Regions from separate parts of the Paenibacillus sp. V4I9 genome, predicted to be linked through region 4. Evidence: riboswitches for the same ligand, from Rfam matches in the RefSeq annotation. Region 4 holds a riboswitch; each other region holds the start of a gene.

The links. A riboswitch is a leader RNA that binds a small molecule or an ion and turns the genes downstream of it on or off. The one in region 4 is predicted to bind cyclic di-GMP.
Region 1: linked by a shared signal. The riboswitch ahead of QFZ81_RS13650 (C40 family peptidase) and the one ahead of QFZ81_RS34795 (IPT/TIG domain-containing protein) in region 4 are both predicted to bind cyclic di-GMP.
Region 2: linked by a shared signal. The riboswitch ahead of QFZ81_RS36785 (stalk domain-containing protein) and the one ahead of QFZ81_RS34795 (IPT/TIG domain-containing protein) in region 4 are both predicted to bind cyclic di-GMP.
Region 3: linked by a shared signal. The riboswitch ahead of QFZ81_RS32930 (putative bifunctional diguanylate cyclase/phosphodiesterase) and the one ahead of QFZ81_RS34795 (IPT/TIG domain-containing protein) in region 4 are both predicted to bind cyclic di-GMP.

The regions. Positions count from the first base shown of each region.
Region 1 covers NZ_JAUSZE010000001.1:2,968,315-2,973,191, forward strand. The annotation lists gene QFZ81_RS13640 (thiamine pyrophosphate-dependent enzyme) at 1-981, shown strand, start outside; gene QFZ81_RS13645 (hypothetical protein) at 1,052-1,345, shown strand; cyclic di-GMP riboswitch class I at 1,464-1,551, shown strand; gene QFZ81_RS13650 (C40 family peptidase) at 1,712-2,665, shown strand; gene QFZ81_RS13655 (ribonuclease H-like YkuK family protein) at 2,772-3,365, shown strand; gene QFZ81_RS13660 (ADP-heptose synthase) at 3,513-4,019, shown strand; gene QFZ81_RS13665 (phosphotransferase) at 4,029-4,877, shown strand, end outside.
Region 2 covers NZ_JAUSZE010000001.1:7,975,870-7,980,746, reverse strand. The annotation lists gene QFZ81_RS36790 (S-layer homology domain-containing protein) at 1-263, opposite strand, end outside; cyclic di-GMP riboswitch class I at 324-415, opposite strand; cyclic di-GMP riboswitch class I at 849-936, shown strand; gene QFZ81_RS36785 (stalk domain-containing protein) at 1,000-3,252, shown strand; gene QFZ81_RS36780 (3D domain-containing protein) at 3,458-4,147, opposite strand; gene QFZ81_RS36775 (ArsR/SmtB family transcription factor) at 4,495-4,836, shown strand; gene QFZ81_RS36770 (SRPBCC family protein) at 4,839-4,877, shown strand, end outside.
Region 3 covers NZ_JAUSZE010000001.1:7,139,450-7,144,326, forward strand. The annotation lists gene QFZ81_RS32920 (ABC transporter ATP-binding protein) at 1-422, opposite strand, end outside; gene QFZ81_RS32925 (BMP family lipoprotein) at 552-1,625, opposite strand; gene QFZ81_RS32930 (putative bifunctional diguanylate cyclase/phosphodiesterase) at 1,884-3,422, opposite strand; cyclic di-GMP riboswitch class I at 3,509-3,596, opposite strand; gene ilvA (threonine ammonia-lyase IlvA) at 3,658-4,877, opposite strand, start outside.
Region 4 covers NZ_JAUSZE010000001.1:7,549,076-7,553,952, reverse strand. The annotation lists gene QFZ81_RS34800 (tetratricopeptide repeat-containing glycosyltransferase family 2 protein) at 1-285, shown strand, start outside; gene QFZ81_RS34795 (IPT/TIG domain-containing protein) at 327-3,068, opposite strand; cyclic di-GMP riboswitch class I at 3,138-3,271, opposite strand; gene QFZ81_RS34790 (IPT/TIG domain-containing protein) at 3,270-4,877, opposite strand, start outside.

The DNA.
Region 1 (4,877 bases), 4.6 Mb from region 4:
TCGGGCAAGCTGAATGTACGTATCCCGCCTTTACGTGCATTGACGAAGAAACCGAAGCGTATTGCTCCGGGTCATGGCGCATGTCCAGGCTGCGGCATTTTCTCCGGCTTGGAGCTGTTTTTCAAAGGGATTGAAGGCGATATTGTCTCGATCTTCCATACAGGCTGTGCGATGGTTGTAACGACGGGTTATCCGTATTCGGCTCACAAGGCGACGTATATTCATAATCTGTTCCAGAACGGCGCAGCGACCCTCTCAGGGGTTGTGGAGATGTTCTGGGAGCGTAAGCGCCGTGGCGAGCTCGACCATTTGGGTTTGAAAGACGATTTCACCTTCGTCATGATCACTGGTGATGGCGGAATGGATATCGGCATGGGGCCAGCAATCGGAGCGGCTTTGCGCAATCATAAAATGATTATTCTCGAGTACGATAACGAGGGATACATGAATACGGGCGCTCAATTGTCTTATTCGACGCCAATGGGTCATCGTACATCGACTTCAAACGTTGGGAAACATCAGGGCGGTAAAGTATTCCATCACAAGGATACAGCCCAAATTATGGCCGCTACCCATATTCCGTATGTATTTACGGGGTCGGAAGCGTACCCGCAGGATCTTGTGAAGAAAGCGGCGAAAGCACAATGGTACGCCCAAAATGAGGGATTGGTGTATGGGAAAATTCTCATTGCATGTCCGCTCAACTGGCTGTCGGATGACCAGGAAGGCTCCAATATCGTCGGAGCTGCTGTAGATTCCTGCTTCTTCCCGCTCTATGAAGTGGAGCACGGGATTACGTCCATCACGTATAATCCGGAGGATAAGAGCAAGAAGATTCCTCTATCGGATTGGCTCAAGACGATGGGGAAAACGAAGCATATGACGAAGCCAGAATATGAGGGTTCCCTGAAATCGTTCGAGACGGAAGTTGAGCGTCGTTGGAATATGTTAAAAGCCAAGCATGAGAATGCTTATTTATAAGTCGTCATCATAAAAATGAAGGCACATTCACCTCTTTGGTGAACGTGCCTTTTTATCGGAGGAATGAAAGATGCCCTATGTGCTGCAGCACAAAATATCGCAACAGATTTTCACATGTACACAAGTCAATCACTACGGTTTAGCCTATTATGGCGTAAAATTTTGGCTGGATTTAGAAGAGGCTGAGCAGCAATTTCCTGCATTTCTGCACAACATGGGGGGAATGGAGCCGGATGCTTGGCATGTGACTGAGCTTGAGGAAGGGGAAATGAAGCTCTGCAATGTGAAGTTGAAAAATGACCCTAATTTGCAAGTGTTTTGGCTTCCTACACGAAAACCGGAAGTCCGTAAACTGGAAAAATAAACCGCAGCGTCAATAGGTACGCAGCCACTATGATTTCGACAACAAACGCTACCTTTCACCTATATTCGTGAAAGACCCGCTCAACTATAATAAGGATGTGAAAGAAAAAATTAACATCACATCGAAATCGCAAACCGAGCGAAAGCTTGGGACGCAAAGCTACAGGGGCTCTCGTGCCTAAGGCACAGTGCTAGCCAGCTGCCGAATGCGATGGGACCCTTCTACAAGAAGAGGATGACCCAGTAGAGGCAAACGGGTCATCCTTTTTACGATGAAGAGGAGGTGTCAGGTTCAAATTATCCATTTCGTCAGTTCGGTTTTACGCAGATACATCTAGAGTGATATTAACATATGGAGGTAGAGACGATGAAAAAATGGACGATGGTTATCGGAATGCTTGTTTTAGCGCTTACTTTTGTAGTCCCTAAAGCTATTCACGCAGATGAGGGGATAACGACAAAGGCTCAAATTGTTTCGGGGGTAAGTTTCAGAGATCAAGCTAGTACATCAAGCAATGTTATACGTTTATTGAAAACAAACGAAATTGTTACAGTCACGGACTATGTAACTACGAATTGGTATAAAATTAAGGATGCGCAGGGTGTAAGCGGCTATGTCTCGACGAATAGCAAATACATAAAAATAACTAGCAATGCGGAAATCATCTATGGCGTAAACTTTCGCACACTTCCAGCTTCCGAGCTCGGCTCCAAGGTTATTCGGATGTTAAGTAAAGGGGAAGACGTCCTCGTTACAGCAAAAGTCAATGACAGTTGGTATCAAATTCAAGACGCGAATGGAACTAGCGGGTATGTAAGCACAAATAGTAAATACATAAGCACTGATTTCTCTGTTATCAAACCCAATCTACCTCTCGCCGAAGAAATTGAAGCCGTTATCGCAGCTGGCCAAATTTACTTAGGCACTCCTTATGAATTTGGCTCGGAACGCAATGATACCACGACCTTCGATTGCTCGGATTTCATTCAAACGATGTTCTGGGATGCTCTACGATTCTCCGTACCTAGCGATTCACAAGCACAAGGCAACTATGTTAAATCGTTAGGTCCTGTTAGTAAGGAGTGGACAAATTTGAAACGTGGAGATCTGATGTTCTTCAGCAACTACAAAGGGAGCAAAGCAACAGATTATGATAACGTGAATGTTCTTACAGAACCGATCACGCATGTTGGTCTTTATTTAGGCAATGGGAATATGCTGCATACGTATTCGATCGAATCCGGCGGTGTTCGTACGGATACGATCGTTGGGAAGCAATGGGAAAATCGATTTTTGTTCGGAGGCAGTGTTTTACGTTAAGTGATGGTTCGATCAGAGGAACTTTGCCATATACTATAGATAGGGGCGGATGCAGCTTCAGCATCCGCTTCTTCCTCATTCTAAGAAGAAAGGAAGAACCTTATCTTTGAAACCTTTGACGACGACCCATCCACTGGAATTTCGGAACACAACGGAAAGAGGACTAAACCTAGATACCGTACACGAGCGTATTCTCCATTTCATGCGTCACGACCCCGTAGCAACCTATAAATTTATTATTGGTACGGATTGTCAGGTACACACAGGTCATACGAAATTCATTACCGGTGTAGTCATCCAGCGGTTAGGAAAAGGAGCGTGGGCGTGTTATCGTCAAGTCATCGTTCATCGGGCCCTACATTCGATTAAAGAAAAGCTTTCGATGGAAACTGCCTTGAGTGAAGAGATTGCCATGTATTTTGATGAGTCTAAACGACAGGATATGGAAAACATCATTCTTCCACATCTGTATCAAGGTGCTTCCTTCGATATGTTTATTCATATTGATGCTGGTGACGATGTAAATAAGAATCGGACGGCTAAATTCGTTCAAGAGATGGTGCGGAGAGTGGAATCCGTCGGAATGGTTCCTGTTATTAAACCGGATTGTTATGTAGCTTCGGCCTATGCCAATCGTTTTTCGAAGAAGCCGTATCAGCCAATTTATGAGAATCATGAGGTCATCGATGGCATCCTATAAGAGTAATCGAAACCGTTAGTTCGATGTGGTCACCTCGATCATAGGAACTGACGGTTTTGTTTGGCTGAGAAGGTTGTGAAAAGAGGATTCCTCAGCTTCTTAGCGAAATAATGCTTTTACAAGGTTAGAGAGAAAGGGGAGAACAAGATGAGCAAAACATTTATTATCGAAGCTGTTATGCTTGCGGTGCATGGTCAGTTAATGTTGCCAGAACAGCCTGTTACTTATGTGATACCTTATACCAGCATTCAGGAGTTATACGAGCTTCAAACCGGCAGTGAGCCGATCATGTTAGAGGAAGAAGACGACGGCTTCGTGAAGCAGATGATTGGTGAGCTGATTGCTTTCTTCGAGGAAGCGTTTAATAAGAAAAAAATTGAAAAAGCGTTAACTGTTCCTTGGCGGAAAAGCCCACCTTTGCCAATTAATGAGCATGTTACTTTGATGGTTGTTTTTGCGATTGACAATGAGGAGTATGGGGACAATTTCGACCCGATTGAAACCGAATTAATTCTAACGGCAATCAAAGAACAGGCTGCTCTGTTAACAGACCAGTTAGATTTCATTGAACGCATGGTTCAAGCAGGAATTCCAGTCGAAGCTTATGACGTAGAGGATTTTGAATTTGCGGTAGAAGGTGACAATCAGGTTTAGGAAGAGGAGTTGAGGAATGCAATTATGCGTGTCAAAGATCAAGAGGAGCAATTAACCTCACTGCCAAGATACTGGTTTCCAACTCAAACATGGTCCATTCGTGTTGGTGCGGGAGGTATGAATAATACAACTCGGTTCGTAGACGTGGAAGGTACATCCTATGTTCTTCGATTGTACGAAACTCATCGTGACATGGACAAAATAATTTTCGAGCATAGTGTTCTTTTGGCATTAGATAAAGAAAAAGATAAACTTCCCTTTCGTGTACCTGTGCCAGTGGAGCTCACAGCAGGGGGGACTGTTATTCGATTAGACGCTAAGGAAGGCAAATTGGCTGCCTTATTTACGTACACAGAAGGCTGTAATCCTATTTGGGGGAATACGCATCAACTGCTGCAATTCGGAGAAGCTGTCGGACAGCTCTCGTCTGCTCTGGCTGCGATTTCCATGGAACTTGAACCTGTCTACCCACCTTATTATGAAATTGAACATATCCATCCTCGCTGCACACCAGATGCGATTCAAGAGTTCTGTCTTCATCCACCAGAACCGTTCTGGCAGCAGCGCGATGAGCTTTCCTATATATTTGAACGATTTGCTGCTTTCTACAAGGCTATTCCTGATCTTCGGAAGCTTCCTCATCAACTCGTTCATGGTGATATCAATGGGTCTAATATGCTGGTTAATGCCGATAGTCAAATTACGGCTGTACTTGATTTTGAGTTCGTAACTCTTGATGTTCGAGTCATGGAGCTAGCTGTCTGCTTATCAGATCTTATCGATCCCACTCTACCGGCAGAAGAACTACGACGCAATTGCACTGCCTTTTATAAGGGGTATGGCCAATCGATTCATTTG
Region 2 (4,877 bases), 430 kb from region 4:
TTATGGGGATACCCTAACGCCTTGTTGACAAGCGATATGAATTCCGCCCTGGTAATGACTTTATCAGGTTGAAAGGTTTGATCGGCATAGCCCGAAATCAATCCATTACCGATCCATTCGTTTATGGCATCCTCTGCCCAATACCCGTTTATGTCACGTAAAGATGGTTGATTTTCTGCTTGCACTAAACCTGAAAAAGATACGATTTGAACGGTCAAAAACATAACGATAAATACAATTTTCCCTAATAACCTCGCCAACATATAATCTTCCTCTCTTTTACTTTGATATAAAGGCAATAAAAAAGCCACTCCAAAAGGAATGTAGGCAGCCCGGCTGTCGTACAAGGAAGTGCCCTTGCTTAGACCCGTGGCTTTGCGTCTCCGCCTTTCGGACGGATTTGCCGTTTCTTATTCTATGGAATGACTCTAGGACCTATCGAATAGTTCTAATTGCCTAGCAACAATTATATACTTAATTAATCTAATAGAAAAGAAATATCTTCCATTTTCGACAAATTATTTTTAAATTCTTCTTTGAAATACTTACGACTGAATCCCAATTCAGCGCTTGCCTCTGCTCCTCATCGTGTTATTTTCTCTAATAAAAGGGTCGTCACACAAGCAGAAAGACGATTTCCAAGCACTTATTTAGCATCTCATTCTCCCGTTTCAGCTGTTGAATGTATCGATTTTGATCAAAGTACTCCTGTCGTCTCCCCGCTGGTCTAGCAGTCCGAATTCACTTTTACCAAGGGATTTTTCCAAGCGAAGTATGTCGTATATTGTAGAATTAACGCAAATGCCTTATAGTGGTTAAAAATACCATAAATGCTTAAGCCAATATAATACGATTAAAGGCACATTCGCGCGAAAGCCGGAGTCGCAAAGCCACGGGTCTACGTCCCCTTCGGGATATGATAGCCGGGCCGCTCTATAGATTGGCTTTTTTGCATGCATGAAATTTATTGAGATTTTAATAAAAGGGGTGTATTTCAACATGAAGTTTAAAAAGATTGCGTTAGGGGCAGTTGCGCTCATGCTTGCGCTTGGCTCGTTGTCCTTCTTGCCGGAAGCGCATATAAGCGCTGCTACATTCGTCAAAGAGGATAACTTAATGGACTATACGGTACCTAGGTTCCCGATCATTACCGATTCCAAGATGGTTTGGATGGGAGATGACGAGAACAAATTCTATCAAGTGTTCTCCCGGGATTTGTCTAGTGGCGAATTAAAACAGCTAACCGAAACCCAGACCTACAAAGATAAATTATCGGCAGCGAATAATTATGCTATTTATCGGGATAGTCAAAAATTTATCATGATGGTTAATCTTCAAACCGGCGAATCTATCCAAACAGATGTCAAGCCGGGCTATTATGAAGATCTTCAAACGGACGGCGAATACATAGTCTACAAAGATGTATCTACAAGCACTCTTAATGTGTACAATATGACAACAAAGGAAACAAATATCATTGGAAAAGGACAAGACGCTACTTTGGCGAACAGCCAAGTCGCCTATTATGGTATTACGGAGAATAGGCTTAAGCTTTACGACATTGCAAGCAATACTTCACGAGTTCTGTGGGATAAAAAGGATGGCAGTTTATATAACAGTCATCCAGTCGCATTCAACGGAAAATACATCGTATGGATACAACAGCCATACAATCAACTAAAATATCAATTAAGAATGATCGACGTTACGCAACCGGATTCACTACCTAGTGTACTTAGCCTATTTGACAAGGTAGCTATCCCTGTCGTTACTTTCGTAAGTAAGGAAATTGCGGCATGGACCATTGAGAAAGATGGACATGAAGTGGTGATGGCAGCAAACTTGCAAAACAAGCAAGCTGATGCAGCAGCCGATCAAGGGGAGAAACTATTGGGTGTTACCGGAAGCACAATTATTTTGAAGAACGTCGATAACAATCTGATTCTTCGAACCCTTCAATCTACAGGTGAAGGTAACGCTATTCAGGATACACTTGTTTCAGCTATCCCTTATGCAGCTAACATACCTGAACAAGTGACAGGCTTCTTCGGAGGAAACAGTCCGAGCAGCGTGCACGAGTTGGCAACTTCCGATCGCGCGGTTATTTTGTCCTCTCCGTTCGAGAATCCGTTTTCCTATAAGGGGAGCGATTATACAAGCATTTGGTATAGAGACGATTCGAAACTTGAACTGACCAAAGCTCTTCATCCGGATCAGAAAATGGTGAGCCTCCCATGGTCGGTCGACGTACGAGAAGCATTCGATTACCATGTCCTAAAAATGGTCTATATGCCATCTCGTGTCCCTTCCGGTCAGCTTAGCAAGCTGGGGATTTATAAACTCGTTGAGGGCGAATGGATCTATGCAGGGGGGATTATCGAGGAAAAAAATCAACTTCTACGTACCCACATTCATAGCGGTGGGGTTTACGCAGTGCTTTATCAAGATATGAATGCAGCGTCCCTCCGGGACTATTGGATACGGAAAACCATTACGCAAGTGAACGCAGACAAACCTATCCGTGTCTTTCTTGACGGAGAGGAAGTAATCTTCCATGAACAGCCTCAACTTAAGGACAGCTCTACAACGGTTGAGTTTCGACCTATTTTCGAAAAGCTGGGTTTGCAAGTTAATTGGAACGAAGCATCCCAAACGGTTACAGGCAGCAAAGAGGGATCGTCGATTAGTCTCACATTAGGAAAGTCGCAAGCAACCGTTAATGAAGAGACATCCGAACTACCAACAGCCCCTTACCTTCAAAAAGGGTATACGTTCGTCCCTCTTAGATTGGTTGGTGAAGCTTCCGGCCGAAAAGTGGTATGGGATGCGAACCTCAAAGCCGTGTATCTCTATGACCCTGCAACGGAAGGCAAGCTGTACAACAAAGCGGGCAACTTGCTTTATGAAGGTCAGCTTAAAGACGGACAAATGCACGGAAAAGGGAAGCTCTTTCATGAAGATGGCACTGTCTGGTACGATGCCACGTTCGTTAATGATAATGTAGTGGGCTGGGGAACCATTTATTTTAATGGAGAAATTTTTGGTAGAGACCGAACTGGTGACGTTCTGATTGGACAATTCAAGAACGGGATTCCTGACGGATATGTGACAAGTATTAATGATAACGGCAAACTAATTTATGAGGGTTACGAAGTTCAAGGAAGATTCAATGGCAGGGGAAAGTATTATGAAGATGGCAAACTCGATTATGAAGGCGAGTTTAAAGATGGTCAGCCTGTACACTCAAATTAATGATTAGGAAGTACGACGAAGCCGTTGGATTTATTGGGAAATGGCTGATAAATTTTCATACAAAATAATACCTGCTAACATTATGGTAAAAACGCCCTTTCAGCACCTTTGCTGGGGGCGTTTTTGAGCTGTAACTGTTATTTTAAATGAACCTTGCCTCTTCGGATGTCCCGATTGACCCTTAGCCTAGTAAATTGCTATCGCTTTAAACATTCTCTCTATCTAGCAAATAGACTTTCACATTCTTCTTCACGCCGAATTCCTGAGCTTCACTCAAATCATTCATGAATACATCAATTCTCGAACCGCGAATAGCCGAACCTATATCCTCCGCCTTGCGAATGCCGATGCCGTCAATGAACACTGTAGATCCCAAAGGGATTACTGCAGGATCCACGGCGATCGTGCGTCCTTCTTTGGCTTTAAGACCACTAAATGTGATGCCATACATGGGATGGGAAGCCTTTTTACCTGTTGATTCAAAGCCCGCCGTATAAGCTGTAAGGGTTGTGTTCAACACTTTTTTAATTATTTTCTTTTGACCATTTGGTAAACCAATCTCATCTCCACCCATCGGAATCGTTAAACTTTGACCAATCGTTAGCTGGTTCGGATTTGGAATATTGTTTGAGTTGATAATGTCATCTACGGATACGCCAAAATCCCGAGCAATTTTGTACAGCGTATCTCCTCGGTCCACTTGATACTGCGTCCGAGGCTGAACAAGCTCAGCTTGAGGGGCCTCTTCCACAGGACCTGCGTTTCTTGCCATACTATACGTAGGAGGCAATTCCCCCCCATCTTCACTTTCAGGGTACGAATAGGCTGGTTGCACCTGCCACAAACAAAGCAGCAACGGAAACGTCAAAGTAACATAAAGAATTTTACGAAACATAGTATTTCCTCCTCTTAAAAAATAATAGAGTTATAGCTACTAGATTCGTCCAATTCTATGATTTATATACGTCTTACATTAATTTTTTTGCTGAGGGCGGAGGATAGTTTAATGAAATGTGAGCACGAACGCAAACAAGGCGGAGAGAGTATCAAATAATAAGCATGAAAAAATAGGTGAAGAAATAAGAAAGCTTAGTAGCATACAAAACGAATCTTGGCTTAAACTAACAAACGTGAACGAAGAAAAGGCTGCCGGTGTGGCAGTCTTTTTGCTTTTCAACAAATAGCGGTTACATCATTAAATATTCCTTGACAGGAATATTCCATTCGGAGTATATTATGTTTATGAATAAGACTTTCAGTGCTCTTGCCGAGCCAAACCGCTTGCATATTGTCGAGCTCTTGCGTGACGGCCCTCTTACCGTCGGGGAAATAGCGGATCGGCTTGAGCTCCAGCAGCCGCAAGTATCCAAGCATCTCCGCGTGCTTAGTGATGCAGAACTAGTCGAGGTACAACCGTCTGCGAATAAAAGAATCTATAAACTGCAGTTTCAGTCGCTCAAAGAACTGGATGGCTGGCTAGACTCTTTCCGCCGCATGTGGGAAGAGAGATTCGATCGTTTGGACGATTATTTGCAGCAAATGTTAGAGAAGGAAAAGAAAAAACAATTTGATTTGGAGGATTAGACATGACTCAAGAAAAATCAGGGAATAACTTCGATGTAACC
Region 3 (4,877 bases), 410 kb from region 4:
ATTCTCGCTTTTGGATCCACACGCAAACCATATTGCTCCGATAACTTGCGTACTTTGTCTTGCGCTGTTTTGTAATCGATTTTCGACCCTTTTTTGGGCTCCATGCCCAAAATGATGTTTTCTGTCACGGTAAATGGCTGAACCAGCTTGAAATGTTGATGCACCATACCAATGCCAAGCTCGATAGCACGATTCGGGCTATCAATAAATACTTCCTTGCCTTGCACTTTAATATTACCTTCATCCGGTTGATAAAGACCGAATACAATGTTCATTAGTGTTGATTTACCCGCACCATTTTCGCCAAGCAAGGCGTGAATTTCACCCTTCATCAGCTTTAAGCTAATGGCATCATTCGCCACTATTCCTGGAAACCGCTTCGTAATGTTGCTAAGTTCAACAACAGGGACTACTTCACTCATCAGATCACCCTAAGGATCAATTTTTTTAATTACCTCTAAAACTAAAGAACAAGGCTAGTTATTATAACCAGCCTTGTTTGAACAGAAGCAAACCTATCGTTCGTAACCGCAATGCCTTTTATACCTAAATTAAGGTTTTTCAGGAACTTTGATTTCGCCGCTAATAATTTTTGCTTTGAACTCATCCACTTTTTTCAAGATTTCCGCGGATACGTTCTTCTTGGAAGTTTCAGGAAGGCCTACGCCATCGTCTTTCAAACCAAGTGTAACCACTTTACCACCTTGGAATTTGTTGTCGATAATGTCTTTGGAAACACGAATAACTGCTGTGTCAACACGTTTCAACATGGAAGTCAGTGTTACTTCATCGCCGAACTCAAGGGATTGGTCTTTATCTACGCCGATAACCCAAACCTTTTTACCGTTTTTCGCGCGGTCTTTCGCTTCGTTGAATACACCATTACCTGTGGAACCAGCTGCGTGGAAAATAACATCAGCGCCATCGTTGTAGATCGTAGCTGCTGCTGCTTTACCAAGGTCTGGCTTGTCAAAAGCGCCTGTATAGTTAATTTGAACTTTAGCATTTGGATTAACCGCTTTAACGCCAGCTACGAAACCAGCTTCAAAACGTTTGATAACCGGGATGTCGATACCGCCAACGAAACCGATTTTGTTTGATTTGGTTGTTAGACCTGCAACTACCCCAACAAGGTAAGAACCTTCTTGCTCAGAGAATGTTACGGATTCTACGTTTGGAGCTTCTACGACATTATCAATGATCGCTAATTTAGCATTTGGGTTTTGTGTTGCTACTGTTTTTAGTGCATCGCCCATCAAGAAGCCGATACCCCAAGTCAGGTTGTAGCCGTCTTTAACGAATTGGTTTAAGTTAGGTGTGTAATCTGCATCGCCTTTACTTTCAAGGTTTTTCACTTTAACGCCTGTTTGTTTCTCAAGCGCCTTCAAACCTTCCCATGCACTTTGGTTAAAAGATTTATCGTTGACGCCACCAATATCGGTAACCATTCCGATTTTGAAATCTTTACCGCTGTTGTTGCTTGGTGCCGCTGAAGCTGTTGCTGCTGCAGTAGTAGCTGGAGCCCCTGAAGCCGCCGGTTTCGTTTCTTCTTTTTTGGCACAGCCGGAAAGAGCTAATGCAGAAACCGTTACAGCCATAAGAGCTGTTGAAAGCATTTTCTTCATCTTAATTACCCCCATAGGATCATTTAATTAAAAACCATGAAATCTCACATCGTAGGTTGACCAAAATTAGTTAAATTATGTAAGACTGGCTATAAGCTTGAGTGTATCATTTTGAAACCCAACAGAAAAGCGATACACGAGCTAAACAACATAATTCGTTATGTCATACAAGTTGACATGGTCTTTTTGTAAGCCCCTACAATATAGGTTCCAAGCCCCAATTATTTATTATACTACCACTGGTTAATAAAATCTAGATTACCCTTTGTTAATTTTATCGTTCATAAGCCTCAGGAATTGTTCGGGTCCTAACGGGCTGCTGAACAGCATTCCTTGCACTTCCGTACACTGCAAAAGTCTCAAATGCTCCAGTTGTTCTTCGGTTTCAACACCCTTTGCAATTAAATTCAGACCTAGACGGTGAGCCATGCGAATAATGGCAGCAGCCAGCAGCTGATTCTCATCGTCGTCGACCAAATCCCGGATCAATGTACTATCCAATTTAACGCTATCGAGCGGCATTCCTTCGAGCCCGCTTCGTGTAAATAGGCCTGTACACAAGTCATCCATAACGATACGCACACCAAATTTCTTCAGCATAATCAATTTTTCACTAGCCTCTTGTACATTGGAAGATGTGATGCTTTCCGTAAGGTCCAGCTCCACCAACATCGGATCCAACCCTGTTTCTTTCAAAACAACAGCAATTTCTTCAATAAAATGCTCATCTTTAAACTGCGAAGCCGTTACTGGTAGGGTTATTCTCAGCGGTGTGTAGCCATCGTCCTGCCAGATTCTCATCTGTCTGCACGCCGTTCGTACAGCCCATTTCCCGATGGGTATCATGAAACCCATTTCCTCGGCCGCTTTCTTCCAATCCATGCTAGGTGTGAGGAGGTTGTCTCCCTTGCTCCAATATATGATCGCTTCCATTCCGATTAATTTCCGATTTGTTATTTCATATTGAGGCTGATATAGGATTTCAAATTGATTGTTGTCTAAGGCCAATCGCAGCTCTTTCTCCATGTGAGCTTTGCTCTTGACCATAGCATCGATGTCAGAGGCATAGAATTGAAACTGGTTATGTCCTCGGTTTTTGGCCTCATACATCGCTTCATCTGCATACGCCATCAGCTGCTCAGGCAGCTTGCCATCTAACGGATACAGAGCTATCCCTATACTAGCTGTTATGGTTACTGGCATGCCATCTAGGATAAAAGGCTCTTCCAGAGCCATTTGAATTCGGGAAGCTACAACTCTTGCATCTTCAGGCTTTGTAAAAGATTCTAGTAATATAGTAAACTCGTCGCCACCTTGGCGGTACACCGTATCCGATCCCCGCAGGCAGCCCAGTAAACGTTCTGCTGCAAGGCGAATTAAACGATCCCCATAAGCATGACCTAATGAATCGTTGACATCCTTGAATCTGTCCATGTCCAAGAACATAACAGCCGCCATCTGTTCACTACGCTGCGCATGCAGGAGCGCCCGCTCCAATCGGTCATTAAACAATCGGCGATTAGGTAATCCCGTTAATGTATCATGATAGGCCAAGAAGGCAAGTTGTTTGCTCTTTTCTTCCTGCTTCTTACTAGTAAGAAGCAGTTGTCGGACACTCTTCGCAATAAACAGACAGATTAGCGCTTGAAAAAGCATACTAATGAAAACGTAAGGCGAAAAGGAGAAAGAAGAAGCAGCAAGTAGATTAACGGTCAACAAAAAGAAGCCCAGCACGCCTAGATAGACCAACGTTTGCGCTTTCATATGCTGTATCCACTTAGAAAATATGCCTCTCATTCATGAACCTCCTTATCTGATATTTAAAAAAGGCTATTCCGAATCGGAATAGCCGTAGGTGTACCTGTCTAGGTAAACTGCAACCTGTCGGCAGCCAGCCATCATTGTTGCGAGGGCAACCTTAGATCTGCAGCTTTGCGTCCTTACCTTTCGATAAGTTTGCCTTTACGATATTAAGGAAATAAGCGGGACTAATTAACTATATCATAGTCATTCCACATTTGGCTATTTTTCCTTAAATAAGCAAGTTAAAGAGCTTGGGGTCTTTATTTATTTCTATATAGCCATAATCTTTCTGGGATAGGCGCTCAATAAGCCCCTCATAATCATCTTTATTTTTGAGCTCTATGCCGACCAACGCCGGAGCATCGTCGCGGTTATTTTTTTTCGTATACTCAAATCGGGTAATATCGTCTGTGGGTCCTAAGACTTCTTCCAGAAATTCGCGCAAGGCCCCAGCACGCTGCGGGAAATTAAGAATAAAGTAGTGCTTCAAGCCTTCATACACGAGCGATCTTTCTTTAATCTGCTGCATACGGTCGATGTCATTGTTGCCGCCGCTGATGATACAGACCACATTCTTACCGCGAATCTGCTCCCGATAGGTATCGAGTGCTGAAACGGGGAGTGCGCCAGCGGGCTCAATGACAATCGCGTTATTGTTGTAAAGCTCAAGAATGGTTGTACATTCCTTGCCGGAAGGGACAATTACAATATCCTCCAACTTTTCTTTGCAAATGTCAAAGGTAAGCTCGCCGACCCGCTTCACGGCTGCACCGTCTACAAACTTCTCGATCGTGGATAAGGTCACGACCTTCCCCTGCTTGAGCGCTTCCGTCATGCTTGCCGCGCCTTCTGGCTCTACACCGATGATGCGCGTTCGTGGAGAAACACTATCCACATAGGTCGCAACTCCCGCTACAAGTCCACCTCCGCCAATCGTTGCGAAGATAAAGTCAGGAGATTCGGGCATCTGATTCATGATCTCAAGGCCAACCGTGCCTTGCCCGGCAATCGTACGGACATCATCGAAGGGGTGTATAAACACCTTATTCTCTTGAGCACAGTAGGCTTTGGCATGGTTAGAGGAATCATCGAATGAATCACCTGTGAGAATAACTTCAACAAACGATCCGCCAAATAGCTTAACTTGGGAAATCTTTTGTCTAGGCGTTGTCGTCGGCATGAAGATTTTGCCTTCAATACCGAGCTGTTTACAGGAATAAGCCACACCCTGCGCATGATTGCCGGCGCTCGCACACACGACACCCGCTTCGCGTTCCTCTGGCGTTAAACTTTGAATCACATTATACGCTCCACGAATTTTGAAAGAACGAACAATTTGCATATCTTCACGTTTAAGATAAACGTTGCATTCATACAAGTTAGAGAGCAGCTCATTGCGTTGCAATGGCGATGGTTCGATCACCCTGCTGAGCACATGATTGGCCCTAA
Region 4 (4,877 bases):
TGGTTTTACACTCTTGGACTTCACGAACAGGCACTTGATCTGTACAGTGTTCTCCTTGAAAACAACTTGCTTCATGCGAATGGTCTTAAGAATGTCGGGGTCTGGTATATCAACTGCGCAAATACTGTAGAAGCATTGCCATTTCTTGAAGCTTCATTCAAAACGGAAGCTTCCTATAACATCATAGGGCTTTTTAAGGAGCATGCTAGCCCAGAAGCTTATCGAAACTTCAAGTCTATTTACATGAAGAAATTTCCTGTTGTTTCACAGTGTATCTTTTTGTAAAAGCAAAGGGACTGTCCATTTGGACAGCCCCTTTGTTTTTTTTAATTAATCGTAAATGAGAAAGCATTACTTGTTTGCCCGTCAGCGTTGACAACAGTGACGTTAACGACACCGGAACCGCTTGGTACATTAACCTTTAAACTCTTCGAGTTCATATATACGGTTGTAGCTTGAACTCCACCAAAATACACCTTCGAAGTACTAGCAAAGTTTAAACCATTAACATAGACAAGAGAACCGACAGGACTCGTAGTCGGCGACATACTTGTGATTTTTGGCGCCGGAAGGACCGGTCCATTATCATAAGTAAAGGTTGTCGATGCTGACTGTCCGTTCGATAAAGTGACAACAAGCGGTACATCTCCTATTGTCGAACTACTCGGTACTGTCACTTTCAAACTTGTACTATTCATAAATGTTACAGACGCGTTCACACCGTTTAACGTTACGTTCGCTCCACTTTCAAAGTTTGTGCCGTTAACGTAGATAACATCTCCACCCGCTTTGTTGCCATGGTTCGGTGACAAGCTTGTAATTGTCGGTGTAACTACCGTGTACTGGTAGCCTTGCGGTAGCGTACCGATACCGCCATCCGGATTCGTTACGGTTACGTCAACTTTGCCAGCCGCAGCTCCAGCCGGCACTGTAGCTTTTATTGTTGTGGCATTGACATAAGTACTGCTTGCAATGTTTGAGCCAAATGTTACAGTTGCACCGGACATGAAGTTCGTACCGTAGATATACACGATATCTCCGCCCGTAATTTTTCCTTGATTTGGAGAAACCGACGTTACGGTTACTGGTTTAATAGCCGGTAGCGTATACTCATAGCCTTGAGTAAGAACAGCTTCATTCGTATCGTTAATCACTTTCACATCCACTTTTCCAGGTACGTCTCCAGCCGGAACTATTACTCTCAAGCTTGTTCTGCTCATGTAGGTTGTAGAAGCAGGTTTTCCGCCAATCGTTACTTGTGAGATGCCATTTACAAAATTCGTGCCGTTTACATAGATGGTTTCACCACCTGCAACAAGTCCGGTATTTGGCACAATTGACGTAATGGTTGGTATCGGATACTGAACAGCGGTATAGGTATAAGCACCTGCCAGCGTGAAGAAGTTATTGTTCAAATCCGCTACTGCAACATCTACAGTACCCACGCTGTCACCAGCTGGAATAGTGACCAAAAATTTCGTTACAGATACATATGTAGTAGGAGCTTGTTTTCCGTCTACAAATATTGTCATACCAGTTTTAAAATTTTTCCCGTTGACATAGACCTGGTTTCCGCCTGTGATAACACCTGTGTCCGGGGTTAACGAAGTTATTTCCGGATCCAATGTCTGAGGCTCAATAAATGTATATCCTCCGGTCAATGTAACTTGTTGTCCATCTGGGTTTACGACGGTTACATCGACGCTGCCGATCGCATCACCTGCAGGCACCTGTACTGTCATTTCTACGGAAGATATGTAGCTCACAATCGGAGCATTCTTGCCTCCGATCAATACTTGCGACGTAGATACAAATCCCGTGCCGTTTACATATACAATATCTCCACCCGTTACATATCCCGAATTAGGAGCCACTGCGGTTATCGTTAGTGCTTGAATCGGTGTTGGTGCCGGTGTTGGTACCGGTGTCGGTTCTGGTGTTGGCGCCGGTGTTGGCGCTGGTGTCGGTTCTGGCGTTGGCGCCGGTGTTGGCGCTGGTGTCGGTTCTGGCGTTGGTACCGGTGTTGGTACCGGTGTTGGTGCTGGTGTCGGTTCTGGCGTTGGTGCCGGTGTTGGCGCTGGTGTCGGTTCTGGCGTTGGTGCCGGTTCTGGCGTTGGCGCTGGTGTCGGTTCTGGCGTTGGTGCCGGTGTTGGCGCTGGTGTCGGTTCTGGCGTTGGTGCCGGTTCTGGCGTTGGCGCTGGTGTCGGTTCTGGCGTTGGCGCCGGTGTTGGCGCTGGTGTTGGCGCTGGTGTCGGTTCTGGCGTTGGCGCCGGTGTTGGTGCCGGTGTCGGCGCTGGTGTCGGTTCTGGCGTTGGCGCTGGTGTCGGTTCTGGTGTTGGTTTCGGGTTCGGACAGTTCACAGTTAAGTTGGAACCAGAAATATGGAATTCTTTGGCTACCAATGACCCGAAGAAAGTACTTTTACTTCCGGTTATTTTCATTGAGCCGTAAGGTGCATAGAAAATTCCATTATACTCACTATTGCTTCCCGAAACTTCAATATCCTTTAACGAGTAGAAGGCAACGGAGTCATTGCTTGAATCATACTTTAATCCTGACCCGCTGATTTTAATGCTTCCGGTAGCGAAAACAGTCCCGATTCCACTGATCCGACTTCCGGATATTGTGACGTCACCGTCCACAAAAATTACTCCATTTATTTTTGTACTGCTTCCAGAAAAGTTTGTTTTTCCACTATACACTTTTGTTGCTTTTTGCTTGTATTCATCGGCATTTAACTGAAACATCCCCATAGGTGCAGACTTGACTTTCGAGTTAAATGTATTATTGCTACCAGATGACTTAAATGAATTTACATATTCCAATACATCAATGCTATTCTTGCTTCCGGCAACCACGACGTTCCCGTTAATGTGAGCTTTACCATTGATACTATTACCTGAGCCTGTTAAAGAGAATGTTTGATTCGGATCTCCTGCAAAAAGGGCATAATCAAAAATGTTCTTCGCTTCACCTGCCTGCACCTCGTCTGCTAAAACCGTGTTGAGGGGCATTACTGCTAAACATACTACTAAAAAAGCTCCTAGTAATCTTTTAAATTTGATCATGTTACTTCTCTCCTCTCATTTAATTAAAAAAGAAAACACAACAGCAGGATGCTGTTGTGTTTTCTAACACTTCACAACCTGGCAATCTTAATAGTATCTTAGTCCTATTGAAGACCCATGGCTTTGCGTCCCTACATTCTTAGTCCTATTGAAGACCCATGGCTTTGCGTCCCTACATTTCTATAGGTTTGCCAAATATATTTAATTAATTGTAAATGAGACAGCATTACTTGTTTGTCCATCAGCGTTGACGACAGTGACGTTAACGACACCGGAACCGCTTGGTACATTAACCTTTAAACTCTTCGAGTTCATATATACGCTTGTAGCTTGAACTCCACCAAAATACACTTTCGACGTACTAGCAAAGTTTAAACCATTAACATAGACAAGAGAACCGACAGAACCAGTAGTCAGCGACATACTTGTGATCTTTGGCGCCGGAAGGACCGGTCCATTATCATAAGTAAAGGTTGTCGATGCTGACTGTCCGTTCGATAACGTGACATTAAATGGTACGACTCCTATTGTCGGGCTGCTTGGTACTGTCACTTTCAAACTTGTACTATTCATAAAAGTTACAGACGCGTTCACACCGTTTATCGTTACGTTCGCTCCACTATCAAAGTTTGTGCCGTTAACGTAGATAACATCTCCACCTGCTTTGTTACCATGGTTTGGTGACAAGCTTGTAATTGTCGGTGTAACGATCGTGTACTGGTAACCTTGCGGTAGGGTAGCGGTACCACCATCCGGGTTCGTTACGGTTACGTCAACTTTTCCAGCTGCTGCAGCAGCTGGTGCTGTAGCTTTAATTGTCGTAGCATTTACATAGGTACTGCTAGCAATGTTTGAACCAAATGTTACAGTTGCACCGGAAATGAAGTTCGAACCGTAGATATACACGATATCTCCACCCGTAACTTTCCCTTGATTAGGAGAAACAGACGTTAAGGTTACTGGTTTAATAGCCGGGAGCGTATACTCGTAGCCTTGGGTAAGAACAGCTTCATTCGTATCGTTAGTCACTTTCACATCCACTTTTCCAGGTACATCTCCAGCCGGAACTATTACTCTCAAGCTTGTTTTGCTCATGTAGGTTGTAGAAGCAGGTTTTCCGCCAATTGTTACTTGTGAGATGCCATTTACAAAATTCGTGCCGTTTACATAGATGGTTTCACCACCTGCAACAAGTCCGGTATTTGGCACAATCGACGTAATGGTTGGTATCGGATACTGAACAGCGGTATAGGTATAGGCACCTGTCAGCGTGAATAAGTTATTGTTCAAATCCGCTACTGAAACATCTACTGCACCAACACTATCACCTACTGGAACAGTGATTAAAAATTGCGTTGCTGATACATATGTAGTAGACGCTTGTTTTCCACCTACAAATATTGTCATACCAGACTTAAAGTTTTTCCCGTTTACATAGACCTGGTTTCCGCCAGTGATAACACCTGTGTTTGGTGTAACTGACGTAATTTCCGGATCTGTCTTCGGAGGTTCATTGTACGTAAATCCTCCAGAAACAACAGCATTCGTTCCATCCGGGTTCGTAAACGTAAGGTCAACTGGACCAGGCGTTGTTGCCTTCGGGGATGTTACTTTCAAATATGTTGAATCCATATAGATTACCGATGCAGGTTTATCACCAAACAATACAGAGATTCCGCTCATAAAATAGTTCCCTGTCACATACACAAGCGTACCGCCATCCAAAGGCCCATTATTTGGATCTATGACCGCGACAATTGGATCAGCTTTATATTGGTAAGAGGCTGACGCTTGTTGACTATCCGGGTT